DNA from 2 places in the Micromonospora sp. NPDC048930 genome. Region 2 is predicted to be linked to the other one. Evidence: riboswitches for the same ligand, from Rfam matches in the RefSeq annotation. Region 2 holds a riboswitch; the other holds the start of a gene.

The links. A riboswitch is a leader RNA that binds a small molecule or an ion and turns the genes downstream of it on or off. The one in region 2 is predicted to bind cobalamin.
Region 1: linked by a shared signal. The riboswitch ahead of ACGFI9_RS01985 (hypothetical protein) and the one ahead of bluB (5,6-dimethylbenzimidazole synthase) in region 2 are both predicted to bind cobalamin.

Annotation. Positions count from the first base shown of each region.
Region 1 is NZ_JBICUB010000001.1:391,414-400,043, forward strand. Features, by position in the region: partial or broken gene ACGFI9_RS01975 (VWA domain-containing protein) at 1-1,461, opposite strand, end outside; gene cobN (cobaltochelatase subunit CobN) at 1,458-5,132, opposite strand; gene ACGFI9_RS01985 (hypothetical protein) at 5,278-5,484, opposite strand; cobalamin riboswitch at 5,530-5,659, opposite strand; gene ACGFI9_RS01990 (MBL fold metallo-hydrolase) at 5,985-6,680, shown strand; gene ACGFI9_RS01995 (glycosyltransferase 87 family protein) at 6,737-8,326, shown strand; gene ACGFI9_RS02000 (hypothetical protein) at 8,342-8,630, opposite strand, start outside.
Region 2 is NZ_JBICUB010000002.1:746,399-755,028, forward strand. Features, by position in the region: gene ACGFI9_RS08950 (CpaF family protein) at 1-133, shown strand, start outside; gene ACGFI9_RS08955 (type II secretion system F family protein) at 137-1,036, shown strand; gene ACGFI9_RS08960 (type II secretion system F family protein) at 1,042-1,902, shown strand; gene ACGFI9_RS08965 (hypothetical protein) at 1,928-2,122, shown strand; gene ACGFI9_RS08970 (TadE/TadG family type IV pilus assembly protein) at 2,144-2,623, shown strand; gene ACGFI9_RS08975 (TadE/TadG family type IV pilus assembly protein) at 2,620-3,087, shown strand; gene ACGFI9_RS08980 (hypothetical protein) at 3,084-3,515, shown strand; gene ACGFI9_RS08985 (LysM peptidoglycan-binding domain-containing protein) at 3,531-4,730, shown strand; gene ACGFI9_RS08990 (Rieske 2Fe-2S domain-containing protein) at 4,821-5,678, opposite strand; gene bluB (5,6-dimethylbenzimidazole synthase) at 5,837-6,457, opposite strand; cobalamin riboswitch at 6,491-6,690, opposite strand; gene ACGFI9_RS09000 (DMT family transporter) at 6,787-7,686, shown strand; gene ACGFI9_RS09005 (flavin reductase) at 7,688-7,936, opposite strand; gene ACGFI9_RS09010 (hypothetical protein) at 7,933-8,130, opposite strand; gene ACGFI9_RS09015 (Scr1 family TA system antitoxin-like transcriptional regulator) at 8,330-8,630, shown strand, end outside.

The DNA of each region.
Region 1 (8,630 bases), on a different contig from region 2:
CACCGGCTCCGTCGTCGTCGGTGCGGCCCTCGTCGGCGCCGGACCGCAGGTCACCGTCGAGGAGGTCGTCGGCACGGTCCGATCGGTCGCCGGCCCCGCCGGGCTGGCACCCGTCGTCTCCGCCGAGCCCGTTGTCGGCGGCGAACCGGTCATCGCTCCCGTTGACCGGCCAGCGGTCACCGTCCCGGGCACGGCCCCCGGCGCGCCGCGGATCCGGCTGCCCCGCCGGGTCACGGCCGTCGCCGCCCGCCGCCGGGTCGGCACCGTCGCCGCGGGCCGTACCGCCCCGGCCGCGCCCGCCGCCAGGCCCGCCCGCCGGACCGCCTCCACCGGGGCCGCCGTCCGGGCCCGGGCCACCGGCGCCGTCGTCCGGGTCGTCGTCGGGGTGGGCGTCGCGGGCCCGGCGCAGCGCCTCGTCGAGGCGTTCCTCGTCCAGGCCGGGAGTGTCGAACGGGTCCCGGCGACGGCGGTGCGGCAGGGCGAGCCGGGCGGCGACCCGGACGTCCTCGGCGTCCACCCGGTCCCGGCCCTGCCAGGCGGCGTGCGCGGCGGCAGTGCGGGCGGTGACGATGTCGGCGCGCATGCCGTCCACGTCGAAGGCGGCGCAGACCTCGGCGATCTGCCGCAGCGCCGCGTCGGGCAGCACCACCCGGGGCAGCCGGTCCCGGGCGGCGGCGACCCGGCGGGCCACCTCGGCGTCCGCCCCGGCCCAGCCGGCGGCGAAGCCGGCCGGGTCGGCGTCGGCGGCCAGCCGGCGGCGGACCACCTCGGCGCGTACGGCGGGGTCGCGGCTGGCGGCCACCTCGACGGTGAGCCCGAACCGGTCGAGCAGCTGCGGGCGCAGCTCCCCCTCCTCCGGGTTCATGGTGCCGACCAGCAGGAACCGGGCGGCGTGGCTGACCGAGACGCCCTCCCGCTCGACGTGGCAGCGGCCCATGGCGGCGGCGTCGAGGAGCAGGTCCACCAGGTGGTCGTGGAGCAGGTTGACCTCGTCGACGTAGAGCACCCCCCGGTGGGCGGCGGCGAGCAGGCCGGGCTCGTAGGCGCGTACCCCCTCGGCGAGGGCGCGTTCCAGGTCGAGCGAGCCGACCACCCGGTCCTCGGCGGCGCCGACCGGCAGTTCGACCAGGCGGGCCGGTCGGCGCTCGGCCGGCGCACCGGCCGGGTGTGGCCCGTCCGGGCAGCCCGGGTCGGGCATGGCGGGGTCGCAGCCGAAGCGGCAACCGCCCACCCGGTCGACCGGGGGCAGCAGCGCGGCGAGGGCGCGCACGGCGGTGGACTTGGCGGTGCCCTTCTCACCGCGGACGAGCACCCCGCCGATGGCCGGGCTGACCGCGTTGAGCAGCAGGGCGAGACGCATCTCGTCCATGCCGAGCACCGCGCTGAACGGATAGGTCGTCATTGCGCCTCCTTCGTTCGCGACTGCGGGGCTCGCAAACCCGGCTCACTCCTCGCGCTCACTGCCGGTCCTCCAGGTCGCCCTCGCTGGCCAGGTACGTCTCGTGGAGCCGGTCGAGGGTGGCCGGTTCGGGCGCGGCCCACAGCCCCCGGTCGGCGGCCTCGAGCAGGCGTTCGGTGATGCCGCGCAGCGCCCACGGGTTGGACCGCTCCAGGAACTCCCGCGTCTCCGGGTCGAAGAGGTACGCCTCGGCGAGCCGCTCGTACATCCAGTCGTCGACGACCCCGGCGGTGGCGTCGTAGCCGAACAGGTAGTCGACGGTGGCGGCCAGTTCGAAGGCGCCCTTGTAGCCGTGCCGGCGCATCGCGGCGACCCAGCGGGGGTTGACCACCCGGGCCCGGAACACCCGGCGGGTCTCCTCGCCGAGGGTGCGGGTACGCACGTCGTGCGGGCTGGCCGAGTCGCCCACGTACGCGGCGGGGGCGGCGCCGGTGAGGTGGCGGACCATCGCCACCATCCCGCCGTGGTACTGGAAGTAGTCGTCGGAGTCGACGATGTCGTGCTCGCGGGTGTCCTGGTTCTTCACCGCGACGGCGATCCGGGCGAAGGACCGTTCCATGTCCTCCCGGGCCTCCCGCCCGTCCAGCCCCCGGCCGTACGCGTAGCCGCCCCAGACCGCGTACACCTCGGCCAGGTCGGCGTCGGTGCGCCAGTTCCGGGCGTCGATGAGGGGCAGCAGCCCGGCCCCGTACGCCCCCGGCTTGGAGCCGAAGATCCGCGCGGTGGCCCGCCGCTCGTCGCCGTGCGCGGCGACGTCCGTGTCGACGTGTGCCTTGACGTAGTTGGCCTCGGCCGGTTCGTCGAGCGCGGCGACCCGCCGGACGGCGTCGTCGAGCAGGGCGACGACGTGCGGGAAGGCGTCCCGGAAGAAGCCGGAGATGCGGACGGTCACGTCGATCCGGGGGCGGCCCAGCTCCGCCAGGGGCACCACCTCGACGCCGGTGACCCGGCGGGACCGGTCGTCCCACACCGGACGGCAGCCCAGCAGCGCCAGGATCTCGGCGATGTCGTCGCCCTGGGTCCGCATGGCGCTGGTGCCCCAGACGGTGAGCCCGACCGAACGCGGGTACGCGCCGGTGTCGGCGAGGTGCCGGGCCAGCAGCGAGTCGGCGAGGGCGACCCCGACGTCCCAGGCGTTGCGGCTGGGGATGGCCTTCGGGTCCACGGAGTAGAAGTTGCGCCCGGTGGGCAGGACGTTGACCAGGCCCCGGGTGGGTGAGCCGGAGGGTCCGGGCGGGACGAACCGGCCGGCGAGCGCGCCGAGCACCCGGTCGATCTCGTCGGTGGTGCGGTCGAGGCGGGGCACCACCTCGCGGGCGGCGAAGCGCAGCACCTCGGCGGCGTCGGGCACGGCCGCCCCGACCACCTCGGTGACCACCGCGTCCACCTTGGCCTCGTCCCAGCCGAGGGTCTCCATGCCGAGGACGAGCCGGCGGGCCAGGGCCTCGATCAGGTCGACGGCGTCGGCGGCGGTGGCGGCCGGCCCGTCGACGGCCTCGGTCAGCGCCGCCGGGACGGCGATCCGGGCGCCCGGCGCGGCGAGCAGCGCCGCCTCGTCGAGGCCGGCGTGGGCGGCGAGGGCCTGGCGCAGCCCGGGCAGGGCGCGGACGCCGCCCCACACCTGCGGGGCGCGCAGCACGGCGAGGACCAGGTTGACCCGGGCCTCGCCGGTGGGCGCCTCGGCGAGCACGTGCAGCCCGTCGCGGATCTGCACGTCCTTGACCTCGCAGAGGTACCCGTCGAGGTGCAGCACGAAGTCGTCGAAGTCGTCGGCGCCGGGCATCTCGGCCTGGTGCAGGTCGTGGTGCAGCTCAGCGGCGCGGACCAGGTCCCAGATCTGCCGTTGCACCGTGGGCGCCTTGGCCGGGTCGAGGGCCTGCACGGTCGCGTACTCGTCCAGCAGCTGTTCGAGTTTGGCCAGGTCGCCGTACGTCTCGGCGCGGGCCATCGGCGGCACCAGGTGGTCCACGACGACGGCGTGTGCGCGGCGCTTGGCCTGCGTGCCCTCGCCGGGGTCGTTGACGATGAACGGGTAGACCAGCGGCAGGTCGCCGAGGACCGCGTCGGGCGCGCAGTCGGCGGCCAGCCCGAGTCCCTTGCCGGGCAGCCATTCCAGGGTGCCGTGCTTGCCCAGGTGGACCACGGCGTCCGCGCCGAAGCCGCCGTCGCTGACCGGCGCGGCCAGCCACCGGTACGCGGCCAGGTAGTGGTGGCTCGGCGGCAGGTCGGGGTCGTGGTAGATGGCGACCGGGTTCTCCCCGAAGCCGCGCGGCGGCTGGATCAGCAGCACCACGTTGCCGAAGCGCAGCCCGGCGAGGACGACGTCGCCGCCGTCGGTGTAGAGCGTGCCCGGCGGCTCGCCCCAGTGCTCCCGCATCCGCTCCCGCAGCTCCGCCGGCACCGCGCCGTACCACCGCCGGTACGTCTCCCCGGGCACCCGGGCCTCGGCGGCGGCGAGCTGCTCCGGGGTGAGCCACTCGACGTCGTGCCCACCGGCGGCGATCAGGGCGTGGATCAGCGCGTCCCCGTCGTCCGGCACCGGCCCGTCGCCCAGGTGGTAGCCGGCCTCGGCGAGCGCGGCGAGCAGGCGCACCGCCGAGGCCGGGGTGTCCAGGCCGACGGCGTTGCCGACCCGGGAGTGCTTGGTCGGGTAGGAGCTGAGCACGATCGCCAGCCGCTTGTCGGCGTTGCGCAGGTGCCGCAACCGGGCCGCCCGGACGGCGATCCCGGCGACCCGGGCGGCGCGTTCCGGGTCGGCCTGGTAGACCGAGAGCCCGTCGGCGTCGATCCGCTTGAACGAGAACGGCACGGTGACGATCCGGCCGTCGAACTCGGGGATGGCCACCTGCATCGCGGCGTCCAGCGGGGACAGTCCGGCGTCGCTGGCCGCCCACCGGTCGCGGGTGCTGGTCAGGCAGAGCGCCTGCAGGACCGGCACGTCCAGGGCGGCCAGCGCGCCGACGTCCCAGGCGTCCTCGTCGCCCCCGCCGGAGGCGTCGGCGGCGACCGTGCCGCCGGCCGCGAGGACCGTCACGACCAGGGCGTCGCAGCGGCCGAGCAGGTCCAGCGGGCCGCTGCCGGGGGCGAGACCGCGCAGCGACCCGCAGAAGATCGGCAGCGGGTGGCCGCCGGCCGCGGTGACCGCCGCGGCGAGGGTCTCGACGAAGCCGGTGTTCCCGGCGAGGGCGTGCGCCCGGTAGAACACGATGCCCACGGTGGGTCGGCCGGCGCCGGCCGGGCCGGGGTCGGGGCCGAGGATCCCGTACGCCGGGGTGGGCGCGGGCGGGGCGAAGCCCTCGCCGGTGAGCAGCACCGTGTCGGAGAGGAATCGGGCCAGCTCGGCGAGGTTCTCCGGGCCGCCCTCCACCAGGTACGCGAGCGCCTCGGCGGCCACCCCGGCGGCCACCGTGGACGCCGCCATCAGCTCCGCGTCGGGCACCGCCTCACCGCCGAGGACCACCGTCGGCACGCCGGAAGCGAGCACCGCGGCCAGGCCGTCCGGCCACGCCTGCCGCCCGCCGAGCAGGCGTACGACGGCCAGGTCGACGCCGTCGAGCAGCGCGGGCACGGCGCCGGCGGCGACCCGGGCGGGGTTGGCCAGCCGGTAGTCCGCGCCGCTGGCGCGGGCGGCGAGCAGGTCGGTGTCGGCGGTGGAGAGCAGCAGGATGCGCACGGACGGCTCCGGAGCGTGACGCCCGGCGGCACGGCGGCGGGCAGGGGTGGCGGCGGGTTCAGCGGGTACGCGTGCCCGGCGGGCGGCTCAGCGACGGCGGCCGGCCACAACGGTCGGCCGGGTGCGGACCCCGGCGGAACGGAACTCAGCGAGGAAGGGCGCGGGTGTGCCCGACGACCGCGAGGTGGTGCGGCCCGACGTTCCCGGCGCGGGCGGCCTCGGCGGCAGCATGCCGGTGCCGGAGCGCGGCGGCGCGGCCGGGCTGTGGCGCGGCGGGGTGAGCGGTCAGCGGCGCGTCGGTGCGCGCCGGCCGGATACGACGATCAACGTCGATGGCGGAAAGGCCGTGCATCGGGTCCTCCTCGGGTGTCCACGCCCTGGGGCTCGCCGACGGCCGAAGTATCCTGGCTCCCGGATCGACGCTCTCCCCCGGCCTTCCAACCGCGCACGCACGGCCGTGACTCACGAGGGGGGATCGCTCCCCGGTGACAGTGGCGGGACCGCGCCGGATTCACACCGGCTTCCTTCACTGCCGTCTGGCCGCGAATGCTGCCACAGCCACCCGGCGCGGGTCAACGGCGGGGCACCCGGGCCGGATCGGCCCGACCGCAGGCACGCACGTCAATCTCTCGCGCGGCCCGGGACCGTCTCGCCGCTATGGCGCTGATCGATGGCTGGGCTTCGCGGCCGTCGGGATTTCCGCCAATTCCCGACTTTCCGTCCGGCACCTGTGGACAGTCGCGTCCGGCCTGGCCGGACGACCCCGGCCGTCGACCGATAGCATCGGACGCTGACAGTGGATCACGTTCAGACGCTGCGAGAGGAATTGCCGCCATCGACGCCGTCACCCCTGTGCAGTTGGCCGGCCGGGTCTGGTTGTTCCCCGGCGATCCGGACCCGCTCGCGGTCCGCCCGACCGTGGCGGTCGTCGCCGACGAGCGCGGAAGTGTGATCGTCGACGCGGGACAGAGCCCCGCGCACGCCCGCGAGATCCAGGCCGGGCTACGCGCCGCCGGGCTGCCCGAGCCGCGCTGGCTGGTCTACACCCACCACCACTGGGACCACGTCTGGGGCGCCTGCGCGTGGCCGGGCGTCGAGATCGTCGGGCACGAGGCCGGGGTGGCCCCGCTGCGGGCCGAGGCGGCCCGGCCGTGGAGTCACCGCCACCTCCGCGAGCAGGTACGCGCCAACCCCCGCCTCGGGCACAGCTACCGCGCCCGCGCCCTCGCCGTGGACTCCTGGGACGGGTTCGCGGTGCTTCCGCCGACCCGTACCTTCACCGACGTGCTGACCCTGCCCACCGGGGTGGTGGTCCGGCACGTGGGCGGCCGGCACGCCCCCGACTCCTCGGTGGTGCTGGTGCCGGACTCGGGGGTGCTGCTGCTCGGCGACTGCTGGTACCCGCCGCCGGCCCACCTGCGCAACCCGGAGGACGAGCCCGACCTGGCGCTGGCCCGCAGCCTGCTCAGCGACGACGTCGAGTGGTACGTCTCGGCCCACGACGAGCCGGTGCGGCTGGCCGAGGCGCGCAAGGCCCTGGCCGGCTGACGTCGCGTCACCCGCGGCGGGCCCCGCCGCCGTCCCGGCTGTCCTATCCTCGGCCGATGCGGGACCGCCGGGTGATGCTGCTGTGGGCCACGTTCGCGCTGACCGCCACGGTCTCCGTCGGGCTGGTGCTGCGCCGGCCGGACCACCTCTCCGACCTGCACATCTACTACGGGGCGCTGGCCGACCTGCGGGCCGGACGGCCGCTGTACGGGTACGTCGCGGAGAACGGCGGCCCGTTCACCTACCCGCCGTTCGCCGCGCTGGTGCTCTGGCCGGTCACGGCGCTCCCGGAGTCCGTGCTGGGCGCGCTCTGGCTGCTGCTGACGGTCGCGGCGGTGGTCGCCGTCGCGGTACCGGTCGGCGGGGCGCTCGCCGCCGGACGGTCCGGCCGGCCACTGGCGGTGGCGGCCACCGCCACGGTGCTGATGCTCTCCGCGCCCGTGCAGAGCAACCTGCGCTTCGGGCAGGTGAGCATCTTCGTGGTCCTGCTGGCCCTGTTCGACGGGATGGGCGTCGTGCCGGCCCGGTGGCGCGGGGTGCTGGTCGGGGTGGCCGCCGCGGTGAAGCTCACCCCGCTGCTCTTCGTGGCGTACTTCCTCGCCGCCGGCCGGTACCGCGACGCCGGCCGCGCGGTGGGCGCCTTCCTGGGTTGCGCGGCCCTCGCCGCCGTCGTGCTGCCGGCGGAGAGCCGGACCTACTGGGCCGGCACGGTGGTCCAGACCTCGCGGATCGGCGACCTGGCCTCGCTGGGCAACCAGTCGGTGCACGGGATGCTGCTGCGGGTCGGGCTCTCCCCGGCCGCCCTGCCCGTGGTGTGGGCCCTCCTGGTGGCCGCGATCTGCCTCGTCGCCCTGCTGCGGGCCCGGCGGCTCGCGGCGGGCGGGCGGCCGGGGCACGCCGCGGTGCTGGTCGGCTGCGCCACGGTGGCCGCCTCCCCGGTCTCCTGGACCCACCACCAGATCTGGCCGGTGCTGGCCGGGATGCTGCTGGTCGGCGCCACCGGGGTGACCCGGAAGGTGGCCGGGGTGGCCCTGCTGGTGGCCATGGTGGTGTCGCTGGGCGCGGTGCTCGGCCCGGTGTCGACCCGCCCCGGCGTGCAGTTCCTCCTGGAGAACGCCCGTGCCCTCGGGGTCTGCGCGCTCTGCCTGGCCGGGTTCGGCGGCGTGGCGGTCGCGGCCGCCCGGCCGCACCGAACCGGCGCCGCCGGGCGGGCCTGGCTGCGGGTGGGCGTGGCGGTCGGGGCGACGCTGGCGTTCTTCGCCGTGCAGCCGCTGCCGGCCGGAGCCGACCCCACCTTCAAGGCGTACTCCCTGGCGGACGTGGCGAACCCGCGGTACTTCTTCTTCTGCCGAGGCGCGGCCGAGTGCGCGGCGTATGGCGGGGCGGGGCCGGTCACCTTCGGCACCGCCGTCGAGCCGACCAAGGTACGGGTCAACGGAGTGGTCTCCCCGGAGGTGGCCCGCCTGGAGTACTACTCGGCGCCCGGCGGGGCGCCCCGGGCGATCCCGCTGCTTCCCGCCTACCCCGGATCGCGCACGTTCTCCTTCCGGTCGGCGACGATGACGCACGGCCGGCTGGTGGCGTACGGGGCGGACGGTCGCCCGATCGCCACGTACGACGACGAGCTCGCCGCCGCGTTCCGCTGACCGGCCGGGGCGGGGTCAGCGGGCGTGCCGCTCCGGGTGGGCCCGGTTCCAGGCCCGCATCCGCTCCGGGTAGCCGGTGCGGGCGGCCTCGTACAGCGGGACCGCGTGCCGCTGGGCGAGCTTCGCGGCGGCCCGGGGCGAGCCGGTGCGGCGCCGGATCCACTCGCCGTCGTGGGCGATCGCGACCACCGTGGTGTCGGTCGCCGTGGTCTCCGGCTCCAGGTAGAACTCGACCCCGCGGCGGCTGGTGACGAACGCCTCCAGGGCGGCCAGGTCGTCCCGGTTGCCCTCGCGGTCGAGCTTG
Region 2 (8,630 bases):
CCGGCACCTCCCCGAGCGGATCCGCGACGAACTCCTGCGGGTCGGCTACGACGCCCGGCTGCTGACCCGCTTCGTCGAGGCCGGCACCGGCGCCTGGCGTCGGCCCCGGCACTCCCGGCTCGGACGGCGGTAGGTCATGGCCACCATCGAACTCGTCGCCCTGGTCTCCGGGGCGGTCTGCGTGGCCGGTCTGGTGCTGGCCGTGGTCGCGCTGGTCGGCACCCGTCGGCCGCCCGGCCGGGGCCCGGGTGCGGGGCCGGGTCTGCGCCGGCTCTGGACCGGCTCCGGGGCGAGCCGGCGCGAGCAGCACCGGTACCGACTCCTGCTCGGCGCGGCGGTGGTCGCCGGCGCGCTGGCCTTCCTGCTGACCGGGCTGCCGGTGGTCGGGCTGCTGGTGGCGCTGGCAGTGCCCGGGGTGCCGTGGCTGTTCGCGGTCGGCCGGGCCGAGCAGCGGGCGATCGCCCGGATCGAGGCGGTCGGCGAGTGGACCCGCCGGCTGAAGGACATCTGCGGCACCGGCCAGGGCCTCCAGCAGGCCGTCATCGGCACCGTCGCGACCGCGCCCGAGGAGATCCAGGAGGAGGTACGCACCCTGGCCGCCCGGTTGCAGGCGGGCTGGCTGGCGAAGTCGGCCCTGCTCGCGTTCGCCGACGAGATCGGCGACCCGGTCTGCGACCAGGTGGTGGCGGCGCTGATCCTGCACCTGACCGACCGGGGCGAGCGGCTGGGTGACGTGCTCGGCTCGATCGCCTCTGCGGCGTCGGCGGAGGTGGCCACCCGGCGGGAGGTCGAGGCGAAGCGGACCCAGCCCCGGTTCGCGGTCCGCTTCCTCACCGGGATGACCCTGGCCGCGCTCGCGTACGGGCTGGTCAACCGCGAGTACGTGCGGCCGTACGGGACGCCGTTCGGGCAGTTGGTGATGGCGGTGCTCGGCGCCGCCTTCGTCGGGCTGCTGGTCTGGGTGCGCTCGATGAGTCAGCCGCCCCGGCCGGCGCGCTTCCTGCCCGCGCCCGACCCGGAGGAGGCGATCGCGTGAACCTCATCGTCAACTGGCAGCTCGCCGTCGCCGTGCTCGGCGGGTCGGCCGTCGGCCTCGGCCTGTTCCTGGTGGTCCGCGAGGCGCTGCCGGCCACCCCGGCGCTCGGCCCGGCCCTGCGCCGGCTGCACCAGCCGCCCGGCCAGGTGACCGGCACCGGCAGCGGGCCGGACTGGCTGGCCGGCCTGTCCCGCTGGCTGCGCCCGCCGCACCGGCAGCTCGCCCTGCTCGACCGCACCCCCGAGCAGTACGCCCTGTCGGTGCTGCTCTCCGCGCTGATCGGGTTCGCCACCCCCGCCGTGCTGTCGGCCGTGCTGTTCGCCGGCGGGGTGTCGCTGCCGCTGGTCGTGCCGGTGCTGGGGAGCCTGGGGCTGGCGTTCCTCGCCGGGCTGGTCGCACACCGGGACGTGCTGGCGAAGGCGGAGGCCGCACGGGACGAGTTCCGCCAGGCGGTCTGCACCTACCTGGACCTGGTGGCGTTGCAGCTCTCCGCGGCGCACGGCCCGGTGCAGTCGCTGGAACGCGCGGCGGCGATCTGCGACGGCTGGGTCTTCGACCGGATCCGGGAGGCGCTGCGGATCGCCCAGCTGCAGATGCACTCGCCCTGGGACGAGTTGCAGGTGCTGGCCGACCGGATCGGCATCCCGGAGCTGGGCGACGTGGGCGCGATCATGCGCTCCTCCGGCAGCGAGGGCGCCCAGGTGCACGAGACCCTGCGCAGCCGCGCCGACTCGCTGCGCGACCAGATCCGTACCGACAACCTGGCCCGGGCCGAGGGGGTGACCAGCCGGCTGGACATCCCCGGCTCGCTGCTGGTGTTCGTCCTGCTCGGCTTCGCCGTCTATCCGTTCCTCGCCCGGCTGTGACCCCACCCCGAAAAGGAGCCCCGACATGCATCTGATCACCTACCTGCACGCGGCGCTGGCCGCGCGCCTGGCCGAGCTGCGCCACGAGGCGGAGCGCGGGGACAGCCCGGTCCCCACCGCCGTGATCATCTTCGGTCTGGTGGCGGCGGCCATCGCGGTCACCGGGCTCGTCATGGCCCGGGCGAACAACTGGATGAACGCCGTTCCGACGGCGCCCTGACGGCCGACCATGCGGCGACCACTGTGGCGCGTCGACGGCCGGGCGGCGGCTGCCGCCCGGCCGCGCCGGCCCGCCCACGGCCTCCGCCGGCCGGTCGCGGCCGTCCGGCGACGGCTCCAGGAGGGTGGTACGGACCGGGGGGCGAATCCGGTGGAGCTGGCGGTGGTGATGCCGGTGATCCTGGTGCTGCTCTTCGGGTCGATCCAGCTCGCGGCGCTGTTCGTCGCCCGCTCCACGGCGTTGCACGCGGCGCAGAGCGGGGTCAACGCCCAGCGCGTCCTGGCGGCGCCGCCCGGGGCCGGTGAGGCGCGCGCCCGGCGCTTCCTCCGGGCGGCCGGCGACTGGCTGGTCGGCTGGGACGAGCGCGGGCCGCGCTGCGTCACCACCGCCACCGAGGTCACCTGCACGGTGACCGGCCGGTCCCTCTCGGTCGTCCCCGGGGTCAGCTTCCCGGTCCGGCAGACCGCCCACGGCACCGTCGAACGCTGGACGACGGGGTGAGGCGGGTGCGGGAACGCGGATCCGTGTCGATCGAGGTGGCGGTGCTGGCCCCGGCCTTCATCGGGCTGATGGTGCTGGCCGGCGTGGTGGGACGTACGGCGGTCGCCGACGAGGCGGTGGAGTCCGCGGCGCACGACGCCGCCCGGGCCGCCTCGATCGCCCGGGACGCGGCCACCGGCCGGGCCGCGGCGACGGACGCCGCCCGGCGGCGGCTCGACTGGCGGGGACTGAGCTGCGCCGGGGCACCGACACTCGCGTTCAGCGGCACGGTCCGGGGCGCGGCGACCAGCTTCGCGGCGGCGTACCGGGCCGCTCCGGGGGTGCCGGCGACGGTGAGCGTCCGGGTGACCTGCCGGGTCACCTTCGCCGACCTGCGGGCGCCGGCGCTGCCCGGGGTGCCCGGCTCGCACACCGTGGCGGCGACCTTCACCTCGCCGCTGGACACCTACCGGAGCCGGCGATGACCGGGTGGCGGGGCCGGGAGAGCGGCCGGGTCAGCCTCTTCCTCGCCGCCGCGCTGACCGGCGTCCTCGTGGTCATCGGGCTGGCGTACGACACCGCCGGCCAGTTGCGCTCGGTGCAGCGCGCCGACGACCTCGCCGCCGAGGCGGCCCGCAGCGGCGGCCAGATCATCGACCGCGCCCGGGCGATCGAGGGCGGTCCGAAGGAGATCGACGAGGCGGGCGCCCGGGTCGCCGTGGCGGACTACCTGCGCGCCGCCGGCGGGGTGCGGGGCCACACCGTCAGCTTCCCGGTGGTCGACGGCGAGAAGCAGATCCGGGTACGCGTCCGGATCACCTACCGCCGGGACCTGCTCGGCCTCTTCGGCTTCAGGAACACCGTCACCGTCACCGGTGAGGCCACCGCACGGGCCCTCACCGGGGCCCCGTAGGAAGGGAAGGCAGCCATGGCCGCACCGCAACGCTCCGCCGTACGCCGGACCGGCCAGGTCCTCACCGGGCTGGGTGCCCTCGTCGTGCTCTGCGCGGTGCTGGCCGGCGGCCCGGTCGCGCTCCTCACCTTCGCCGGCAATCCCCTCCCCGACCACCTGCCCACCCTCGCCGAGGTGGGTACGGCGTTGACCAGCCGCGACGACGGCCAACTCTTCCTGCGGGCGCTCGCGCTGGTGGGCTGGTTCGGCTGGGCGACGTTCGCCTTCTCCGTACTGGTGGAACTGCTGGCGGCGGCGCTGCGCCGGCCGGCGCCCCGGCTGCCCGGGATGGGCCGGCAGCAGCGGGCGGCGGCCGCCCTGGTCGGCTCGGTGGCGCTCATCCTGGCGGCGAGCCCGGCCGCGGCGAGCGCCGCCGCGCTGACCGCCCCGCAGCCGGCTGCCGCCGCCCCGGCGGTCGTCGCGGCGCCGGCGCAGGCCACCCCGCCGGCCCGGACCGCGTCGCTGACCACGGAGCCGGCGGTGTACCGGGTGGCGAAGGGCGACTACCTGGGCGAGGTGGCGGAGCGCTACCTGGACGACTTCGACCGCTACCGGGAGTTGGCCCGGCTGAACCGGCTCGCCGACCCGGACCGGATCCACCCCGGCCAGCTGCTGAAGCTGCCCGAGGGGGCGGTCGACGACGGCGCCCGCCGGCACGCCACCGGCCAGCTGGTGGTGCGCCCCGCGTCCCCGTCCCGGCCGGCTCCCGCGCCCCGCCCCCCGGCCGCGACGCCGCACGGTCCGGGCTCCACGGCCACACCACTCGCGCCGTCGGGTGACGGTTCGTCGGTCACGCCGCACGGCCCGGGCGCGGGCGTCACGGCGAAGCCGGACGGCCCCGGTGCGGGATCGACGGCCGCGCCCGGCGGCGGATCGGGGGCGACGGCCGACGGGGGCGGCGCCGGCACGGCCGGCCAGCCGACCAGGCCCAAGCCCTCTCCATCGGGGATCGGGACGTCGAGGTCCACGGTGGAGGAGCCGGCGGGCCCGCCCCCGGCGATGGCGGTGGGCGCCTCCCGGGCCACCGCCGACGACGAGGGGATGAACCGGCCGCTGGCGATCTCGGCGGTGCTGGCGGTGGCCAGCATCGTCGGCGCGCAGATCGGCGCGGTGCTCGGCCTGCGCCGCCGCCCGGCTCCCCGCGCCCTGATCACTGGCCGCCACCGCAAGGACTGACGGCCGGCCACGGACGCCGACGGGCAGATCTTGGAAGATTTCGGCCCTTCAGAGGGCCGTTTTCTTCCAAGATCCGCGCATGGCGGCCGGTCAGGGGAGGCGGGCCTCCAGGCGGCCGTCGACCACCCGGGTCGGCAGGGTGACCTGGTCGTTGGCGGCCGGGCCGTGCACCACCTCGCCGCCGCTGGTGAGCCGGAACGTGCTCCCGTGCCACGGGCACACCACGCAGTCGTGCCCGTCGATCTCCTGCACCTGGCCCTCGCCGAGCGGACCGCTCTCGTGCGGGCAGCGCTCCAACATCACGGTGACCTCGTCGCCGTACCGGTACACGATCACCGACACGTCGTCGTCGATCTGCCGGGTGACGAGTTGCCGCTGCGGCAGGCTGGACAGCTCCCCCAGCGGCTGCCAACCGTCGCGCACCCGGTGCAGCTCCGAGATGCTCTGGCTGACCTGGGCACCCTGCTTGTACGCGAGGTGTCCACCCAGGTACGCCCCACCGCTCGCCGCCGACAGCCCCAGGTACGCCAGCGCTCGGCCCAGGTCGTACCGGCCGTTGCGCCGGGCGGCCAGCGAGGCGGCGTAGCAGGTCAGGCCGATGACGTTCGCGCTGGCGTGCACCAGGCCGATCCGGCGCTGGTCGCGGGAGAGGGCCGCCCAGTCGTTCAGCCCGGCGACGGCGGACGGCAGGGCGCTGACCGTGCCGAGCCCGATCAGGGTGGTCGCCGCCCGGCGCTGCCCGGGTAGCGCGTCGAGCACCGCGGCGCTGATCCAGGCGCCGACCGGCACCTGCACCATCGCCGGGTGCAGCGGGTGCCCCAGCCAGACGCCGTGCAGCAGGTCCCGGATCCGCTGACCGCGGAGGGCACCCTGGACGACCCGCTGGAGCCGGTCGCCGATCCTGTCCAGCCCGGAGGCCTGTTCGAGTTTGTTCACTAGTCCGCGCACCTGGTCCGACTTCCCGGCAGAACAGGTCCCAAACCGGCCGGCAACGGCGATTCACCCGTCCGAGGTCGTCCCCGCCTCCAAGGTCGCGCTCGATCGTGGAAGTAGTGGCCTCGGAGCGGCGGCGAGGCCACTACTTCCCGGAAACAGTGGCGCCCCCGTCAGCCCCGCCACCGATCGGCGTGCACGGCGGCGGCGAGCGGTCGGGGCGTACGCCAACCGTGGCGGACCAGGTCGGGGACGGTCTGGAGGTGGCTGACCGGACCGAGGCAGAGCCAGGCGACCGGGCGTACGCCGGGCGGGACGCCGACCAGGTCGGCCAGGAACGGCTCCCGGTAGAAGGACACCCAGCCGACGCCGAGCCCTTCGGCGGTGGCCGCCAGCCAGAGGTTCTGGATCGCCAGACAGACCGAGTAGAGGCCGGCGTCGGCGATGGCGTGCCGGCCGAGCACCGCCGGCCCGCCCCGCTCCGGGTCGTACGTGACCACGACCGAGAGCGTCGACTCCAGCACCCCGTCAATCTTGATCCGGGCGAAGCGGGCCGCCGCGTCCCCGTCCAGGCCGGCCGCGAAGGTGTCCCGCTCGACCTGCACGTGGGCGTGGAAGCGGCGCCGGGTCTCCGGGTCGCGGACCAGGATGAAGTCCCACGGCTGCGAGTTGCCCACGCTCGGCGCGGCGTGGGCGGCGGTCAGGATCCGGTCGAGGACGTCGTCCGGCACCGGTTCCCCGGTGAACTCGGCGCGTACGTCGCGACGGCGGTGGATGACGTCGTACAGGTCCACAGGCAGGCTCCCGCTGCGCTCGGCCCACACGAGGGTGGGCGACTGACGCGAGGCCGGTCTTCGGACTCCCGGATCGACGCCCACCCGTCCGCCTTCCCGGCCGTACGGCCAGTGGCTGCGCGTGACGCGCGTGGACGGAGGCTCCCCGGTCACCGCGGCGGGCCCGTGCCGGATTCACACCGGCTTCCCGATTCTCCCCACGCAGGCGGGGCACCTCGCATGATCGTTGCCGCCGCCGATGCTAGTCGGCGCAGTCCGGCCGCATCGGGTGACGGGCCCACCCGGGAAATCCGTCGCGGCACGCGCCTCGGCCCGTCATCGTGGTCCGGGTGTACGCGCACGCCTCCCGTACCCCGTCGTCGGCCGCCACGGCCCGGTTCGTCGCGGCGCTGGGCCGCCCCGAGGCCGTACCGCCGCCCCTGCTGATGCTGCTCGGCATGGTCTCCACCCAGGTCGGCGCGGCGGTGGCCAAGCAGCTCTTCGCCGCCACCAGCCCCGGCGGTACGACCACCCTGCGGCTCGGCCTCGGCGCGCTGGTCCTGCTGGCGGTCACCCGCCCGAGCCGTTGGCCCGGCTGGCGGGCGGCCGGCCTGATCGGGGCGTTCGGGGTGGCCATGGCGGCGATGAACCTCGCCTTCTACGCCGCGCTCCAGCGGGTGCCGCTCGGGGTGGCGGTCACCGTCGGCTTCGCCGGCCCGCTGCTGGTGTCGCTGCTGGGCAGCCGGCGGGTGGTCGACGTGCTCTGGGCGGTGCTGGCCGGCACCGGCGTCCTGCTGCTGGCCGGCCTGGGCGGGGCCGGGGTGGACCCGTTCGGCCTGCTGCTCTGCGCGCTGATCGCGGTCGGCTGGGCCGGGTACGTGCTGCTCGGCAAGGCGATGAGCGGGCACGTGCCGGGCAGCCGGGGGCTGGCGCTCGGGATGGCGGTGGGCGCGGTCTGCGTACTGCCGTTCGGGGTGGCGTCCGGCGGGACCGAGCTGCTGGACCCCCGGATCGTCGCACTCGGGCTCGGGGTGGCGCTGCTGTCGTCCGTGCTGCCGTACTCGGCGGAGCTGGCCGCGCTGCGCCGGATGCCGGCCCGGGTCTTCGCGGTGCTGCTCAGCCTCGAACCGGCGGTGGCGGCGGGGGTCGGCGCGCTGCTCCTCGGCGAGTTGCTGGCCTGGCCGCAGGTGGCCGGCGTGGCCTGCGTGGTGGGTGCCGCCCTCGGCGCCACCCTGGCCCGCCGCGGCTGAGTCATCGGGCCCGCGCCCAGGTGAGGAAGCGCTCGGTCAGGTCCTCCGCCACGGCCGACCCGTTGAGTTGCGACAACTGCGCACCTGCCTCCGCCATCAGGGTGCTGAGGTAGATCAGCAGGGCGGTCCGGTCCGCGCGGTACTCGACCAGGAGTGCGAGCCGCGCCGGCTGGCAGGGCCACGGCGCGCCGCAGGTCCGGCACAGCCAGAGCGGACGCATCGGCAGGTGAGGGCGGGCCGCTCGGCTCATCTCGGGCCGCCGTTCCGCCACCCGCCGGCCCGCCACCGCTGCGCCCGAGTGAGGTTGCCGGCCCGGCCGGGCCCGTCGGTGGGGAAGACGTCCGTGGGTTGGCTCGCCCACGCCGGGCGCTCGTTGTGCGGGGTCCGCTGCCGGGGTACGCGCGGCGCCGCCTCGGGCCGGTGCCGCCAGAACCGGATACGCATGCCTGTCCTTTCCCGTCGGGTTGGAAGGGGCCGCCCCGACGTCGTTGGCGGCGCGGCCCCGGCGCTGACGCTGACCGCCGGGCTCCTCACCTCCACCGGCCGCGCCGTCCTGAGCAACACGCTGCCGAAGGTGGTCGGACAGATACACCGCGTAGCGATATGGTCGGCAGAAATCTGAGACGTCCATTGGGGAGGGACCGTGAACGACGCGCTGCGGGCGGCGCTCAGCGAGACCGGGCACACCACCGAATCGCTCGCGGAGCGGGTGGGGGTGGACCCGAAGACGGTGGGTCGCTGGCTGAGCGAGGGCCGCATCCCGCACGCCCGGCACCGGGTGTCGGCGGCGGAGGTGCTCGGCCGGGACGTCTCGGACATTTGGCCGGACACTTCAAGACGTCGCGACCCGGTCTGGTTCCGCCCCTGGCAGGAGATCGAGCGGGAAGCGGTCGCCCTGCGATGGTTCGAATCGCTCGTCCTGCCTGGTCTACTCCAGACGGAGG